DNA from 4 places in the Pseudomonas sp. TE6283 genome. Region 2 is predicted to be linked to each of the others. Evidence: predicted binding sites of a transcription regulator. Region 2 holds the regulator's gene; each other region holds the start of a gene.
The links. The regulator FliA, encoded in region 2, starts transcription of late flagellar genes. The targets are predictions, from matches to a motif close to CTAAAGTTTNNNNNNNNNNNGCCGNTAA.
Positions count from the first base shown of each region.

Region 1 (3,866 bases), on a different contig from region 2:
TCTGCTGCAGCATCAGACGCTCCGGGCTCCACCAGTAGCCGGTGTAGATCAGGCTGGCGTACTTGGGCATCAGCTCATCCTTCAGGTGAGCGACTTCGCGGTCCAGGGTGATCGACTCGATGGCGCGGTGGGCCTTGAGCATGATGGTGCCGCCCGGGGTCTCGTAGCAACCGCGCGACTTCATGCCGACGTAGCGGTTCTCGACGATGTCCAGGCGACCGATGCCGTTGGCGCCGCCGATGCGGTTGAGCTCGGCCAGCACGGTGGCCGGGGTCTTCTCGACGCCGTCGATGGCGACGATGTCACCGTTGCGGTAGGTCAGTTCGAGATAGGTGGCCTGGTCAGGGGCATTCTCCGGCGAGACGCTCCAGCGCCACATGTCTTCCTCATGCTCGGTCCAGGTATCTTCCAGGACACCGCCTTCGTAGGAGATGTGCAACAGGTTGGCGTCCATCGAATACGGCGATTTCTTCTTGCCATGGCGCTCGATCGGGATGCCGTGCTTCTCGGCATAGTCCATCAGCTTCTCGCGGGACAGCAGGTCCCACTCGCGCCACGGGGCGATGACCTTGACGCCTGGCTTGAGCGCATAGGCGCCCAGCTCGAAGCGCACCTGGTCGTTACCCTTGCCGGTGGCACCGTGGGAAATGGCGTCGGCGCCGGTTTCGTTGGCGATCTCGATCAGGCGCTTGGCGATCAGCGGACGGGCGATGGAAGTACCCAGCAGGTACTCGCCTTCGTAGACGGTGTTGGCGCGGAACATCGGGAACACGAAATCACGCACGAACTCTTCGCGCAGGTCGTCGATGTAGATTTCTTTCACGCCCATCGCCTGGGCCTTGGCGCGGGCCGGTTCGACCTCCTCGCCCTGGCCGAGGTCAGCGGTGAAGGTCACCACTTCACAGTTGTAGGTGTCCTGCAGCCACTTGAGAATCACCGAAGTATCAAGGCCGCCGGAATACGCCAATACGACCTTTTTTACGTCCGCCATGCCATCACTCCACGGGGTTGTACGGAAAGCCGTTGATTCTACCGGCCTTGCCGAAATATTTACAATGGGGCGACAGCTTGTGACGACAAAGCGACAGGAATTGTCGAGAGCGCGACCCGTGGTCGCACTCAGGATTTCGCCGAAGCGGACGGCGTGGCAACCGCCGCAGGCGTTGGTGCAGGTGCGGTAGCCGCGGGTGTCGGGGCCGGCGGCGGCACCGGCGCTGCCGGCTTCTCCACCGGCTTCTCGACCGGCGTCACGCGCTCCAGCTGGATGTTCACCCGGCGGTTGCGCGCGCGGTTGGCGGCACTGTTGTTCTTGGCCAGCGGGTAGCGCTCACCATGGAAACGCACGGTGATCTGTTCTTCCGGCACACCATGGGCCTTGAGATACTCGGCCACCGCCAACGCCCGTCGACGCGAGGTGTCGCGGTTGGTCAGGCGATTGCCGCTGTTGTCGGAGTGACCATTGAGTTCGATGTGATTGACCGTCGGATCGGCCTTCAGGTAGTCCAGCAGCACATCCAAGCGCGCGCGCGCCGAGCTGTCCAGCTCGATCCCGCCCCCTGGGAAGCCGACCTGGGTCTGGCGGATCTGGTCGTAGTTCATCGGCAGCAGCTTGGCGGCGCACAGCTGGTAGTCGCTGTAGGCCTTGGCAAAACTGACCGGCATCACATGCACTTCCATCGGCCGGCCACCTTCGCCGCGGTAGTTGCGCACCACGGTGCTGCGTCCATCGAGCAGGCCGTTGATCAAACGGCTGGCCTGGCCCTGGCTGGAGGTGAACAACACCCCGGTACGGGCCATATGCACCGCCCCAAGGTTGATGTCGCCGCGCCCAGGCTGCCAGGGCGCGGCGGCGGCCAGCAAGGTGGCGGAGCCGGCGCCCAGGACGTTGCTCTCCGAACGCAGCTGGAAGGTCGGCTGCTCGCCGGCGCGACGCACGAACTCGCCGCTGCCGAAACCGTCGATCGGCTGGATCAGGCGACATTCGAACTGGTCACCCTCGACTTTCCAGGCGACGTTCTCCACGCGGGTCTGGAAGGTCATGGCCCCGGCCGGCAAGCTGGCAACGAGGGTGAACAGGGCTAGGTAACGCTGGCGCACGGTCGGCTCCACAGATTCTGACGGCTTACCTGAACGCTATCGGTCGCCCGTCGGAAAACTTGATAGCCGTGCTCGAACAGGGGTTTTCCGGTAGCATTGGCTTCTGAGTTCGACCCGCCTGGAATCTCCAATGTCCGATCGCCTGACCCTCCTGCGCCCCGACGACTGGCACATCCATCTGCGCGATGGTGCCGTCCTGCCACACACCGTCGGTGACGTGGCGCGCACCTTCGCCCGCGCCATCATCATGCCCAACCTGGTTCCGCCGGTGCGCAACGCCGTCGAGGCCGCTGCCTACCGCGAGCGCATCCTTGCCGCACGTCCCGCCGGCAGCCGCTTCGAGCCGCTGATGGTGCTTTATCTCACCGACCGTACCAGCGCTGACGATGTGCGTGCCGCCAAAGCCAGCGGAATCGTGTACGCCGCCAAGCTCTACCCGGCCGGCGCCACCACCAACTCCGATTCGGGCGTGACCAGCATCGACAATATCTTCCCGGCGATCGAGGCCCTGGCCGAAACCGGCATGCCCCTGCTGGTGCACGGTGAAGTCACACGCAGCGAGATCGACGTGTTCGACCGCGAGAAACGCTTCATCGACGAGCACATGCGCCGCCTGGTCGAACGCTTCCCGACCCTGAAGGTGGTGTTCGAGCACATCACCACCAGCGACGCCGCGCAGTTCGTCACCGAGGCGCCGGCCAACGTTGGTGCGACCATCACCGCCCAGCACCTGCTGTACAACCGCAACCACATGCTGGTCGGCGGTATCCGCCCACACTTCTACTGCTTGCCGATCCTCAAGCGCAACACCCACCAGGTGGCGCTGCTGGATGCCGCCACCAGCGGCAATCCGAAGTTCTTCCTCGGCACCGACTCGGCGCCCCACGCCAAGCATGCCAAGGAAGCCGCCTGCGGCTGTGCTGGCTGCTACACCGCTTACGCCGCCATCGAGATGTACGCCGAGGCGTTCGAACAGCGCAACGCGCTGGACAAGCTCGAGGGCTTCGCCAGCAAGCACGGCCCGGACTTCTACGGCCTTGCTCGCAACACCGACACCATCACCCTGGTCCGTGAGGAATGGACCGCGCCGGACAGCCTGCCGTTCGGCGACAACACCGTGATCCCCCTGCGCGCCGGTGAGAAATTGCGCTGGCGCCTGCTGGAGGACAACGCGTGAGCGAAGACCTGTACGAAGACGACCAGGACAGCCAGGTCAGCAGCGGCTCGCGCCACCCCATGGCCGAGCGTTTTCGTGGCTACTTGCCAGTGGTGGTGGATGTCGAGACCGGCGGTTTCAACAGCGCCACCGACGCGCTGCTGGAGATCGCCGCCGTCACCATCGGCATGGACGAGAAGGGCTTCCTGTTCCCCGAACACACCTACTTCCACCGGGTCGAACCGTTCGAAGGGGCCAACATCGAGGCGGCCGCGCTGGAGTTCACCGGCATCAAGCTGGACCACCCGCTGCGCATGGCGGTGAGCGAGGAAAGCGCACTGACCGATATCTTCCGCGGCGTGCGCAAGGCGCTGAAGGCCAATGGCTGCAAGCGGGCAATCCTGGTCGGGCACAACAGCAGCTTCGATTTGGGCTTCCTCAATGCCGCGGTGGCGCGCAACGACATCAAGCGCAACCCGTTCCACCCGTTCTCCAGCTTCGATACCGCCACCCTCGCCGGCCTCGCCTACGGCCAGACCGTGCTGGCCCGTGCCTGCCAGAGCGCGGACATCGACTTTGACGGGCGCGAGGCGCATTCGGCGCGCTACGACAC
Region 1 covers NZ_JBSSDH010000022.1:56,366-60,231, reverse strand. The annotation lists gene ACVWZ5_RS22510 (argininosuccinate synthase) at 1-991, opposite strand, end outside; gene ACVWZ5_RS22505 (flagellar protein MotY) at 1,120-2,097, opposite strand; gene pyrC (dihydroorotase) at 2,228-3,274, shown strand; gene rnt (ribonuclease T) at 3,334-3,866, shown strand, end outside.
Region 1: ACVWZ5_RS22505 (flagellar protein MotY) is a predicted target of FliA. The motif match lies at 2,134-2,161, and genes of this name have one in related genera.

Region 2 (3,866 bases):
CGCCGGCCTGCAGGCCAGCGACCCGGCGCTGCGCATGCAGCTCGAGACCCTGGCCGGGCGTGGTATCGCCGCCAAGAATTACCTGGTGCTGGCGACCACCAGCCAGAAGCAGGTGCTCACCGCCGCCTACCACAGCTACAAGCGCTGTGGCCTGGCCGGTTGCATCCTGACCAAGCTCGATGAAACGGCATGCCTCGGCGAAGTGCTGAGCCTCGCCATCAGTCATGAACTACCGGTGGCCTATCTGACCGATGGGCCGCGCATTCCTGACGACCTGCAACTGCCGCGCAAGCACCAGCTGGTGAGTCGCGCGGTCAGTGTGCAGTTGCAGGACGAGCCCAGCGACGAGGCCATGGCCGACATGTTCGCTGATCTCTACCACAACCCTGGCAAGCGTGCGGGTTGAGGGTGAATACTGTGCAAAGTACCTACATCATGGGGTTGCCCGGCCGGACCGTGGCCTTGAACGTTCAGCCCCTCATGTGGCCTGGGTCCAAGCGAGACAAGGTAAAGAACAGACATGGGTAGCATGCATCCCGTACAGGTGATCGCCGTGACCGGTGGCAAAGGTGGCGTCGGCAAGACTAACGTTTCAGTGAACCTGTCTCTGGCGTTGGCCGAGCTCGGCCGCCGGGTCATGTTGCTGGACGCCGACCTGGGCCTGGCCAATGTCGACGTTCTGCTGGGGCTCACGCCCAAGCGTACCCTGGCCGATGTCATCGAGGGGCGTTGCGAGCTGCGCGATGTGCTGCTGCAGGGGCCCGGCGGTGTGCGCATCGTCCCGGCGGCCTCCGGCACCCAGAGCATGGTCCACCTGGCGCCAGCCCAACATGCCGGCCTGATCCAGGCCTTCAGCGAGATCGGCGACAACCTCGACGTGCTGGTGATCGACACCGCTGCGGGTATTGGTGACTCGGTAGTCAGCTTCGTCCGCGCCGCCCAGGAGGTGCTGCTGGTGGTGTGCGACGAGCCTACCTCGATCACCGATGCCTACGCCCTGATCAAGCTGCTCAACCGCGACTACGGGATGAATCGCTTCCGCGTGCTGGCCAACATGGCCCAGAGCCCGCAGGAGGGGCGCAACCTGTTCGCCAAGTTGACCAAGGTCACGGATCGTTTCCTCGACGTCGCCCTACAATACGTCGGCGCCGTGCCGTACGACGAGTGTGTGCGCAAGGCCGTGCAGAAGCAGCGGGCGGTCTACGAGGCCTTCCCGCGATCCAAGTGCGCGCTGGCCTTCAAGGCCATTGCGCAGAAGGTCGACAGCTGGCCGCTGCCTGCCAACCCGCGCGGACACCTGGAATTCTTCGTCGAGCGCCTGGTGCAGCCCACCAGTGCAGGGCCGGTGCTATGAACGCGAGCGGTTTCAAGATGTACAGCAAGGCCGCCAAGGACGCTCAGTACGAGCTGATCGAGCGCTATGCGCCGCTGGTCAAGCGCATTGCCTACCACCTGCTGGCGCGTTTGCCGGCCAACGTCCAGGTCGAGGACCTGATCCAGGCCGGGATGATCGGCCTGCTGGAAGTGGCCAACAAGTATGACGCCAGCAAGGGCGCCAGTTTCGAAACCTATGCCGGCATCCGCATCCGCGGCGCCATGCTCGACGAAGTGCGCAAGGGCGACTGGGCACCGCGCTCGGTGCACCGCAACACGCGTATGGTCAGCGACGCGATTCGCTGTGTTGAAGCAAAGACAGGGCGCGACGCTAAAGATCACGAGGTTGCTGCCGAACTCCAATTGAGTCTCGATGATTACTACGGGATTCTGAACGACACCTTGGGCAGTCGCCTGTTCAGTTTCGACGACCTGCTGCAGGACGGCGAACACGAGGGGCTGCACGAGGACGGAGCCAGCGGCCAGCTGGAGCCATCGCGGGACCTGGAAGACGAGCGCTTCCAGGCCGCCCTGGCCGATGCGATAGCCAACCTGCCGGAGCGCGAGCGCCTGGTCCTGGCGCTGTACTACGACGAAGAGCTGAACCTCAAGGAAATCGGTGAGGTCCTGGGGGTCAGCGAATCGCGTGTCAGCCAGTTGCACAGCCAGTGCGCGGCGCGTCTGCGCAGCCGCCTGGGGGAATGGCGGGCGCGTTGAACCAGGTTTGATGCAGTCGTTTTTTTGTGGTGCCGAATTGATTGAGCGCGCGCTCGGCGCCGAGCGCGTTTAAGACTGCTTGGAGGTCTAATTGAACAAAGACATGAAAATCCTCATCGTTGACGACTTTTCGACGATGCGGCGGATCATCAAGAACCTGTTGCGTGACCTGGGTTTCACCAACGTCAAGGAAGCTGATGACGGCAACACGGCACTGCCGATGCTCACCAGCGAACACTTCGACTTCCTGGTTACCGACTGGAACATGCCGGGCATGACCGGTATCGACCTGCTGCGTGCTGTTCGCGCGGACGAGCGCCTCAAGCACCTGCCGGTACTGATGGTCACCGCAGAAGCCAAGCGCGAGCAGATCATCGAAGCTGCCCAGGCCGGCGTCAACGGCTACGTGGTCAAGCCTTTCACCGCCGTGGCGCTGAAAGAAAAGATCGAAAAGATCTTCGAACGCGTCAACGGCTGAGTCACGTCTGGGGGGCGCAATGGAGTCAACCAACAACTCTTTGGGTGAGTTCGAATCAACCCTTAAGAAGCATGCCCAGGAACTGGTCGAGAGCCTCGAGCGCGGCCGGTTCGGTGATGCGGTACAGCTGATCCACCAACTGAACCAGACCCGCGATCGCGGGCTGTATCAGGAAGTCGGCAAGCTTACTCGCGAACTGCACAGTGCAATCGTCAACTTCCAGATCGACCCGTCCATGCCGCAGGCCGAGGAAGTGTCGCAGATTACCGACGCCACTGAGCGCCTCTCCTACGTGGTTCGCCTCACCGAAGGTGCGGCCAACCGCACCATGGACCTGGCAGAGGCCTGCACCCCGGTGCTCAACGATCTCGCCGCCGAGGCCCAGAGCCTGTCCGCCGATTGGCAGCGGTTCATGCGCCGTGAGGTGGCAGCGCCGGAATTCCGTGAGTTGGTCAAGCGTGTGGACAGTTTTCTGACGCACAGCGCCGAAGGTAATCAGAAGGTCGCCGGCCATCTCAACGATATCGTCCTGGCCCAGGATTATCAGGATCTCACCGGCCAGGTGATCAAACGGGTGACCGCGCTGGTCACCGAAGTCGAAAGCAATCTGCTCAAGCTCGTGCTGATGGCAAGCCAGGTCGACCGCTTTGCCGGGATCGAACATGACCACCAGCAGCTGCGCGCTGAAAAAGATCAAGAAAAACATCCGACTCGGGGTGAAGGTCCGCAGATTCATGCCGATAAGCGTGAAGACGTCGTGTCCAGCCAGGACGATGTCGACGATCTGTTGTCCAGCCTGGGTTTTTAAGGAGCACGTTTAATGAGCTTCGGCGCCGATGAAGAAATCCTCCAGGATTTCCTGGTAGAAGCCGGCGAAATCCTCGAGCAACTGTCCGAGCAATTGGTCGAGCTGGAAAGCCGGCCCGATGACGCGGACCTGCTCAATGCGATTTTCCGCGGTTTCCACACTGTAAAAGGGGGCGCCGGCTTCCTTCAGCTCAATGAGTTGGTGGAGTGCTGCCACATTGCCGAGAACGTGTTCGACATCCTGCGCAAAGGTGAGCGCCGGGTTGACGCGGAACTGATGGACGTGGTGCTGGAGGCCCTCGACACGGTCAACAGCATGTTCGGCCAGGTGCGCGAACGTACCGATGTCACGCCGGCCACGCCGGAGCTGCTGGCGGCGCTGTCGCGCCTGGCCGAGCCCGGTGGCGCCGAAGCCCCGGCCCCGGTGGTCGAGGCGGCGCCCGTGGCCGAAGCCCCGGCTGCCGAGCCCGACATCACCGATACCGAGTTC
Region 2 covers NZ_JBSSDH010000005.1:273,035-276,900, forward strand. The annotation lists gene flhF (flagellar biosynthesis protein FlhF) at 1-406, shown strand, start outside; gene fleN (flagellar synthesis regulator FleN) at 521-1,354, shown strand; gene fliA (RNA polymerase sigma factor FliA) at 1,351-2,091, shown strand; gene ACVWZ5_RS10180 (chemotaxis response regulator CheY) at 2,195-2,569, shown strand; gene ACVWZ5_RS10185 (protein phosphatase CheZ) at 2,589-3,377, shown strand; gene ACVWZ5_RS10190 (chemotaxis protein CheA) at 3,390-3,866, shown strand, end outside.

Region 3 (3,866 bases), on a different contig from region 2:
GGGTGGCCAGGTGTACGGCATTGCTGAACGGGCTGGGCTGGGCCAACAGTTCCTGGCACAGCGCGCGCCAGCGGCCAAGATCCTCGGTGCTGGGTGGCGGCGGGGTGAGCATGTCCGGGTGCGGTCTGCGCTGGTGCCAGGGCCAGATCAGCGCCTCGGCCGGGTGGAACAGCGCATGACGGGCGTGATGACGGGCACTGGCCGCGGCTTGCTGGTGAACCTGCTGCTGGACATCGTCCAGGGTGGTCTGCAGGTACAGCGCGGTGAGCAGCTGCCAGCGCAGCAGGTGCGGGTTGTCCCAGCCCACCTGGGCGGCCAGGGCGAGGCCGTTGGCCAGCAGCACGGTGTTGGGTGGCTGGTTGAACCAGCGGCGCAGCGCTGGCTCGTCGTCCAGTCGCTGCTGCTGGACCAGCGGGTCCTGTTCGCGGGCGATGTTCAGCACCTGGGCCAGTTGCTCGCGCTCGTCCATCAGCAGGCGATAGCCCTGGGTCACCCACTCGGGCAGGCGCCAATGCTCGGCCATGGCCTGGCATAGTTGCATGAGGCGCACGCCGAACAGTTCCCGTTCGACCTCGGCGGCGTCCTCGCTCTTGTGGATGACCCGCAGTTCCCAGGTATCCAGCAGTTTGGGGTAGGCCAGGGCCAGCGGCCACAGCGGCGAGAGGAACAGCAGGCTGCCCCAGTGGATTTCCTGCCACAGCCGCGCCAGGCGGCTGGCGAACAGGCCGTTGGCCTGTTGGGTGGCGTGTTGGCTGATCAGCAGGAACTGGCGCAGCACCGGCGGGATCTCGTCAGCCGGTATCGACGGCAGGCGCGCCAGCAACTGGCTGGTGCGGGCCAGCCCCAGGCGATTGAGGGCGATTTCCAGGCTTTCGGCGGGCTCCGCCAGGCTGGCGTTGGCCGGATGGTTGGCCTCGCGCAGCACGCAGAGCACCAACGCGGGGCTGTCCTGCATCAGTTCGGCGATGTCGCGCAGGGAGCGGCGGCTGTCGTTGATGGCCTGTAGAACGCGGTCGTGGCTGTCTTTCGGCACGGGTACTCGAATCCCGTCGAGCAGCTTTACCCAGGCCTCTAGACTCGACGGAACCTGACTTGGCACCTTGGTTTCAATTGGCATATTGACATCAGTCCGAACTGGCTTTTCGCAATGAGTGGCTATAGTCTGGCGCAGTTCTGCCGATAAGTAGAAGAAGAGTTTTCAAGCTTCCGTTCCCTACCCTGACCACGACAGCAAGTGCTTCCAACTTATGGCTAAAATTATCGGCATCATCGTCGTATTCGCGAGCGTGCTCGGCGGCTACGTGCTTTCCCACGGCAAGATCGCGGCACTGATCCAGCCGTTCGAAGTGCTGATCATCGGCGGCGCGGCCTTTGGTGCGTTCCTCCAGGCCAACCCTGGTTACATGACCATGCATGTAATCAAGAAGTCGCTGAAGATGTTCGGCACCCGCTTCACCCACACCTTCTACCTCGAAGTGCTGGGCCTGGTGTACGAGATCCTCAACAAGAGCCGTCGTGAAGGCATGATGGCCATCGAGGGGGACATCGAGGACGCCGCGGCCAGCCCGATCTTTGCCAAGTACCCGGCCGTGCTGGGCGATGAGCGCATGACCGCGTTCATCTGCGACTACCTGCGGATCATGTCCACCGGCAACATGGCGCCCCATGAGCTCGAAGGCCTGTTCGACATGGAACTGCTGAGCATGAAGGAAGAGCTGGAGCACCCGTCCCACGCGGTGACCGGCATCGCCGACGGCATGCCCGGCTTCGGTATCGTCGCGGCGGTACTGGGTATCGTGGTGACCATGGCCTCGTTGGGCGATGGCGACCAGAAGTCCATCGGCCTGCACGTGGGCGCGGCGCTGGTCGGTACCTTCTTCGGTATTCTCGCCGCCTACGGCTTCTTCGGCCCGCTGGCCAACGCCCTGCGCCACGATGCGAAAGAGGAACTGAACGTCTACGAGGCGATCAAGGCCTCGCTGGTGGCCTCTGCGTCCGGCATGCCGCCGTCGCTGGCGGTCGAGTTCGGTCGCAAGGTGCTGTACCCGGCGCACCGCCCGAGCTTCGCCGAGCTGGAACAAGCGGTACGCGGTCGCTAAGCCATGGAGAACAATCAGCCCATCATCGTCAAGCGCGTCAAGCGCTTTGGCGACGGCCATCACGGCGGCGCCTGGAAAATCGCCTTCGCCGACTTCGCCACGGCGATGATGGCGTTCTTCCTGGTGCTCTGGCTGCTGTCGACGGCCACGCCCGAGCAGAAGATCGCCATCGCCGGCTACTTCAAGGATCCGATCGGCTTCTCCGAGAGCGGCACGCCCTACATCATCGACCTGGGCGGTTCGCCGCAACTGGCGCCGGAAAAGACCATCAACCCGGAAGTGAAGTCCGAACCGACGCCCGACACCAGCCTGCAGCTGGACAAGGACAAGGTCGAGACCATGGCCGAGCAGGTCGAGCGCGAGCGCCTCGAGCTCTTGCTGCAGGAGTTGCAGAACAAGGTCGAGGAAAACCCGCAACTGCAGAAGTTCAAGGACCAGATCCTGTTCGAGATCACCCAGGACGGTCTGCGCATCCAGATCATGGATGCCGAGAACCGGCCAATGTTCGACCTGGGGAGTGCACGACTGCAGCCCTATTTCGAAGATATCCTGCTGGCCATGGCCGACACCATCAAGGCGGTCCCGAACAAGATCAGCATCAGTGGCCATACCGATGCCAAGCCGTATTCCGGTACCGGCGATTTCGGTAACTGGGAGCTTTCGGCCAACCGTGCCAACGCGGCGCGTCGTGCATTGGTCGCCGGTGGCTATCCGGACGAGCAGGTGGCCCGTGTGGTCGGTTATGCATCGTCGTCGCTGTTCGACCGTGCCAACCCGTTTAACCCGGTCAACCGCCGTATCGACATCATCGTCCTGACCAAGAAGGCGCAACGCGATATCGAAGGTGAGCAGGGCAAGCCGGACGCAGCGCCACCTGCCGCTGAAGCACCGCCTGCGGGCGCTGCGCCAGGTGCGGCCGCGAAACCGGGCGATACGCCGATGCAGCCGCGCGAGCTGCGCCAGAAGCTGAACATCTTCGAGGATGGCGTGTTGAAGATGGATGAGGCCAAAGACCAGTAATTGACAGGGGCCGCTTTGCGGCCCCGATGCATTCAGAACCCCCGCCTGATCTTGGCCTTGAGATCGGCATGGAAGAAATCTGCATTGTCCCTGTCCGACACTACGCCGTCCCCGGCCGGTGAAGCCATGGCCCGGCCAAAGGTCTGCTCGTCATGATAGGCGCGCACGAACAGGTCTATATGCGCTCGTTCCCGCATTACTGGCCACTTGCGCAGGCCCTGCAGCAGTTCAGTCGAGTCAGGGTGGTAGAAAGTCACCCGCCGATCCGCCATGGCCGCTGCGCCCAGTAACCAGGCCGTCCACAAGTCTTCGGTATAGGCCTCGCAGAGCACTCCGATCCAGTGAGTGGCATCGGCCATGTGTTGGCAAAAGCTGCCATGCAGGTCGTCGTGGGTCTGTCCTTCACTGTCGAAGGGGACGAGTTGGGTGGGAATGCCTTCTAGTAGCAGGCGCTCATTCAAGATGAAGGCATCGAGCCGTTCGTTCTGGTGGTAACTGATGAATACCGGCATCTGTGCTGCCCTCCCTGATCAATGCCGACGACAAAGTCATGACCATCAGGGAAAACCGTGGGAGGGACAATAGGTGACCGTGAAACCGGAGCGGTCCTACCTGCTCCGGTAAAATTTCCTACGATGCTGGCGTGCTTGCCGTCACTTCAATAGGTGTCTTCCGGCAAACTGGCGATGATCGAGCGGTAGCTGTTCATTCGCTGTTGCGTGACGCTGCCGTCTTCCAGGGCCTTGA
Region 3 covers NZ_JBSSDH010000015.1:130,617-134,482, forward strand. The annotation lists gene ACVWZ5_RS19230 (HDOD domain-containing protein) at 1-1,117, opposite strand, end outside; gene motA (flagellar motor stator protein MotA) at 1,248-2,099, shown strand; gene motB (flagellar motor protein MotB) at 2,103-3,119, shown strand; gene ACVWZ5_RS19245 (molecular chaperone Tir) at 3,152-3,631, opposite strand; gene rsgA (small ribosomal subunit biogenesis GTPase RsgA) at 3,778-3,866, opposite strand, start outside.
Region 3: motA (flagellar motor stator protein MotA) is a predicted target of FliA. The motif match lies at 1,156-1,183, and genes of this name have one in related genera.

Region 4 (3,866 bases), on a different contig from region 2:
GCGCGCAGATGCTGTATGCCTTCTTCGTATTCTTCGCCCTGGTGCTGGTCTGGCGTATCCGGCCCAAGGCAGTCACCGGGCTGCACCAGGTCCAGGATGCGCCGCTTGGGCACGTGGCCATGCCGGCGGCGGGCTCGCCCTTGTCGGCGGCCCTTGACCCTCGTGTCGATGAGCAGACCGTGCAGGAGGTGATGCAGGCGCCGGTGGCGGCGGAAGATACCGAAGAGGAGACCGGCATGGAGCGGGAAAGCGAGACGAGTAAGTCAGCTACTCGCTGAATGCAAAACGCCACCCATGGGGTGGCGTTTGTCATGTCCTGGCAACGCTCAATAGTCGTCTTTGTCGAACCGCCGTGCCTCGCGTTGCAGTTGATAGACGAAACTCTCGATCTTGCGCTGAGCCTGACCGTTGAGGTTATGGAAGCGCACCCCGGCGAAGGTGGTGTTGATGCGTTCCTCGAAGTGCAGGTGACGCAGTTCTACCAGGGTGTCGGTCAGGCCCAGCGGGTTGCCGGCCTTGAAGCGCTCGTAGACCTGGCCCAGTTGCAGGCGGTCCTCGACATTGCCGTCGAAGCGCAGCTTGCAGCCGGTGGCGGAGATGTCCAGCAGTTTGCCGCGCAGGGCGCCATTGCCCTTGAGGTGGGCGCCGTCGAGGATGATGTCGACCAGTTGCGATAGCTTCAGCGCGGCGCGGAAGGCGTTGCGACGCTGGTGATAGGTCACTTCCTCGGGCAGTGGGCCGCGGTAGCAGCGATGGCCGTCGATCTCGGTGATGGTCAGTGGTGTGCTGGACTCCCAGGCGATGCGCACGCCGTCATGGAAGCCTTCGACGCGGAACGACTCGCCGTTCTCGATGTACTTTTCGCCATCGCGGGGGATCATTTCATCCAGTGCCAGGACGCCGTTGTCCCGGTCGACGTGCACCACATAGCTCTGGAACCGCTGGCTGCGCTCGTGGAAGCTGATGATCAGCGGGTCGTGGCTATCCAGCAACTGGCGCAAGTTGGCCGTGATCTCCAAAGGGGTGGTCAGCACCTTTGGTGGCTGGGGCGCATCGGATTCATTGAACACGGGTTATCAATCTCCAGGCAAAACGGCACACGCAAGTTACGGCATTTTGCCAGTATGCTCCGTGTCTTGATACAAATAAGATAGAACTAATCACACTTGGCTGAGTGCGCGGGGCTTGGCCATTGGCGAGGTGCCGCCACGGCTGTCGTAGAGCGACGGAGAATCGCCACCCTGAAGGATTCTGATCTGGTTCGCCGTGGTCTGTTGTTGCACCTGGATGATCCGGCCATTGGTCTCGTTGACCTGCCGACAGGCATCCATCAGCTCGCCCAGTGCATCGAGCCGGCTCATGATGGCCTCGCCATTGCTCGACTGTGCGGCCAGCGCCTGGGCACCTTCGCGGTCGGCGCTCAGGCCGAGCTCGAGGAGCAGCTGGCTGCGTCGCTTGCCCTGCTGCTCGAGCAAGATGATCAACGACTGCTTGCGGGCCAGGATTTGCTCCAGGGCCATCATGTCCCGACCGTGCAAGGCTATCGCTTCGTTCTGCAGAAGCTCGAGCAGTTCCTGCGTCGGCGCGATGTCGTTTTCAATCAGTTGCAGCAGGGTAGTGTCGTGCATGGCTAACTCTTGGCGTATTGCGTCCTTGAAGTCAGCGCGCCTGAAGGTCAGCGCTGGGCTTCGAAATCAAGCAGTTTGCTGGCGACCCGGTCGGCATCGACCTTGTAGCTGCCGTCTGCGATGGCCTGCTTCAACTCGGCCACGCGGGCACTGTTGACGGTCGGCTGATCGCGCAGCTTGTCGCTGATCTTCTGCAATTGCTGGGCCTCTGGGCTCAGGTGTACCGCTTCTCCGCTGGCATTGGCGCGCTTTGGCGCTTCACTGGCTTCGCCGGCTTTTTCGGCGTTGCCTGGCGCGGCATTGCCGCGAACGCCGCCCGTGACGGACGGAGAGTTGTTGAGACGACTGAAGTCGATGACCATGTTCAGAACCCCTGGGAATTAGGACGCATGCCTGGTTTTCGGCCAGCCTGAGCAAAACTTTAGGTGTGAATGCATCAGGGCCTCCAGGTACAGGTGCGCAACCCGATTTGTGACACAGTTTAGGGCGCGCGGTTCCACATCGCCAGCGTTCTGTCATTATCCCGACACGGTGTGTTACATGGCCACCTCGACCTGGCCGGGGCCTGTGACCCGCGCCTTGACCACGCGCCTGGAATTCAGGTTGCGCACGCGGATCTGCGTCTGCAGGCCGCCCTTGTCCAGTGCCTCGCCCGGCATGCGCACGCTCAGGCTGCCGCTGCGGGCGATGATCACCACATGGTCGCCCTTGCGTACCACCTCGGCCTGTTCCAGGTGCTGTTGCGTCAGTACCTGGTCGAGCACAGTGGGGCGCAGCAGCTTCATGCCCACGGCCTGGTCGAGCTGGGTCAGGTAGCCTGGACCGAGGCTGCCGACATCGCGCTCGCGCATGGCCACATCGCCTTCGGCCACCACGCTTTCGCGCTTCAGGGGGCGCGTCATGACCACCACATCGCGCAGCAGGCGGACCTGTGCCGGGACGAACACCGTCCAGGGCGCGGCACTGTCGCAGCGTACCCGTACCGTGACCCGCCCGAGCGGCGTCGAACTCTCCAGCGAGGCATCCAGTTGCTGGCTGCACTGGGGCATGCGCAGGCGCGGGTCCAGGGTATTGACCTGGATTTCGTAGCGGCCCGGGGTTTGAGTCGTCGCCAGATAATCCTCTACGGTGAACTCAAGAAACCCCTGAGTGACACCGATAAGCTGTTCAGGCAAGGTAAAAGAGTCCGCCAGCGTACGAATGCCGGGTGCCAGCAGGCACAGGGCGGCCAGTGAGCCGGTCAGCAGGCGCGTCAGTCGTCGGAAATTTGTCGTTTTCGTGTACATGGCGTTCAAAAAAGCAAAGCCCGTGCCGATTCGGTACTTAGGCAATCGTTGAAGGAGTCTGGCATGGCTGGAGTGATGGATTCGGTCAACCAGCGCACGCAACTGGTGGGGCAGAACCGCCTGGAGCTGTTGTTGTTTCGCCTCAATGGCGATCAGCTCTACGGCATCAATGTGTTCAAGGTGCGGGAGGTGCTGCAGTGCCCGGACCTGACGCTGCTGCCCAGATCCCATCCGGTGGTGCGCGGTGTGGCCAACATTCGGGGGGCGACCATCCCGATCCTTGACCTGTCGATGGCCACTGGCCTTCCGCAGTTGAAGGAAGAAACGCGCAACAGTTTCGTGATCATCACCGAGTACAACACCAAGACCCAGGGCTTCCTGGTGCACTCGGTCGAGCGCATCGTCAACATGAACTGGGAAGAGATCCATCCGCCACCCAAGGGCACCGGGCGCGATCACTACCTGACCGCCGTGACCCGGGTCGACAATCGCATGGTCGAGATCATCGATGTCGAGAAGGTGCTGGCCGAAGTGGCGCCGTCGTCCGAGTCGGTGTCCGAGGGGGTGATCGATGCCGAGGTGCAGGACAAGGCGGTGATGTTGCGGGTGCTGACGGTCGATGACTCGTCGGTGGCGCGCAAGCAGGTGAGCCGTTGCCTGCAGACCGTGGGGGTCGAGGTGGTGGCGCTCAACGACGGTCGCCAGGCCCTGGACTACCTGCGCAAGCTGGTGGACGAGGGCAAGCGTCCGGAGGAAGAGTTCCTCATGATGATCTCGGATATTGAAATGCCGGAAATGGACGGCTATACCCTCACGGCGGAGATCCGCAGCGATCCGCGTATGCAAAAGCTGCACATCTGCCTGCATACTTCGCTGTCCGGGGTATTCAACCAGGCGATGGTCAAGAAGGTCGGTGCTGATGACTTCCTGGCCAAGTTCAGGCCGGACGACC
Region 4 covers NZ_JBSSDH010000006.1:209,509-213,374, reverse strand. The annotation lists gene ACVWZ5_RS11330 (MFS transporter) at 1-278, shown strand, start outside; gene ACVWZ5_RS11325 (flagellar brake protein) at 327-1,070, opposite strand; gene ACVWZ5_RS11320 (flagella synthesis protein FlgN) at 1,161-1,628, opposite strand; gene flgM (flagellar biosynthesis anti-sigma factor FlgM) at 1,676-1,990, opposite strand; gene flgA (flagellar basal body P-ring formation chaperone FlgA) at 2,165-2,914, opposite strand; gene ACVWZ5_RS11305 (chemotaxis protein CheV) at 2,978-3,866, shown strand, end outside.
Region 4: flgM (flagellar biosynthesis anti-sigma factor FlgM) is a predicted target of FliA. The motif match lies at 2,026-2,053, and genes of this name have one in related genera.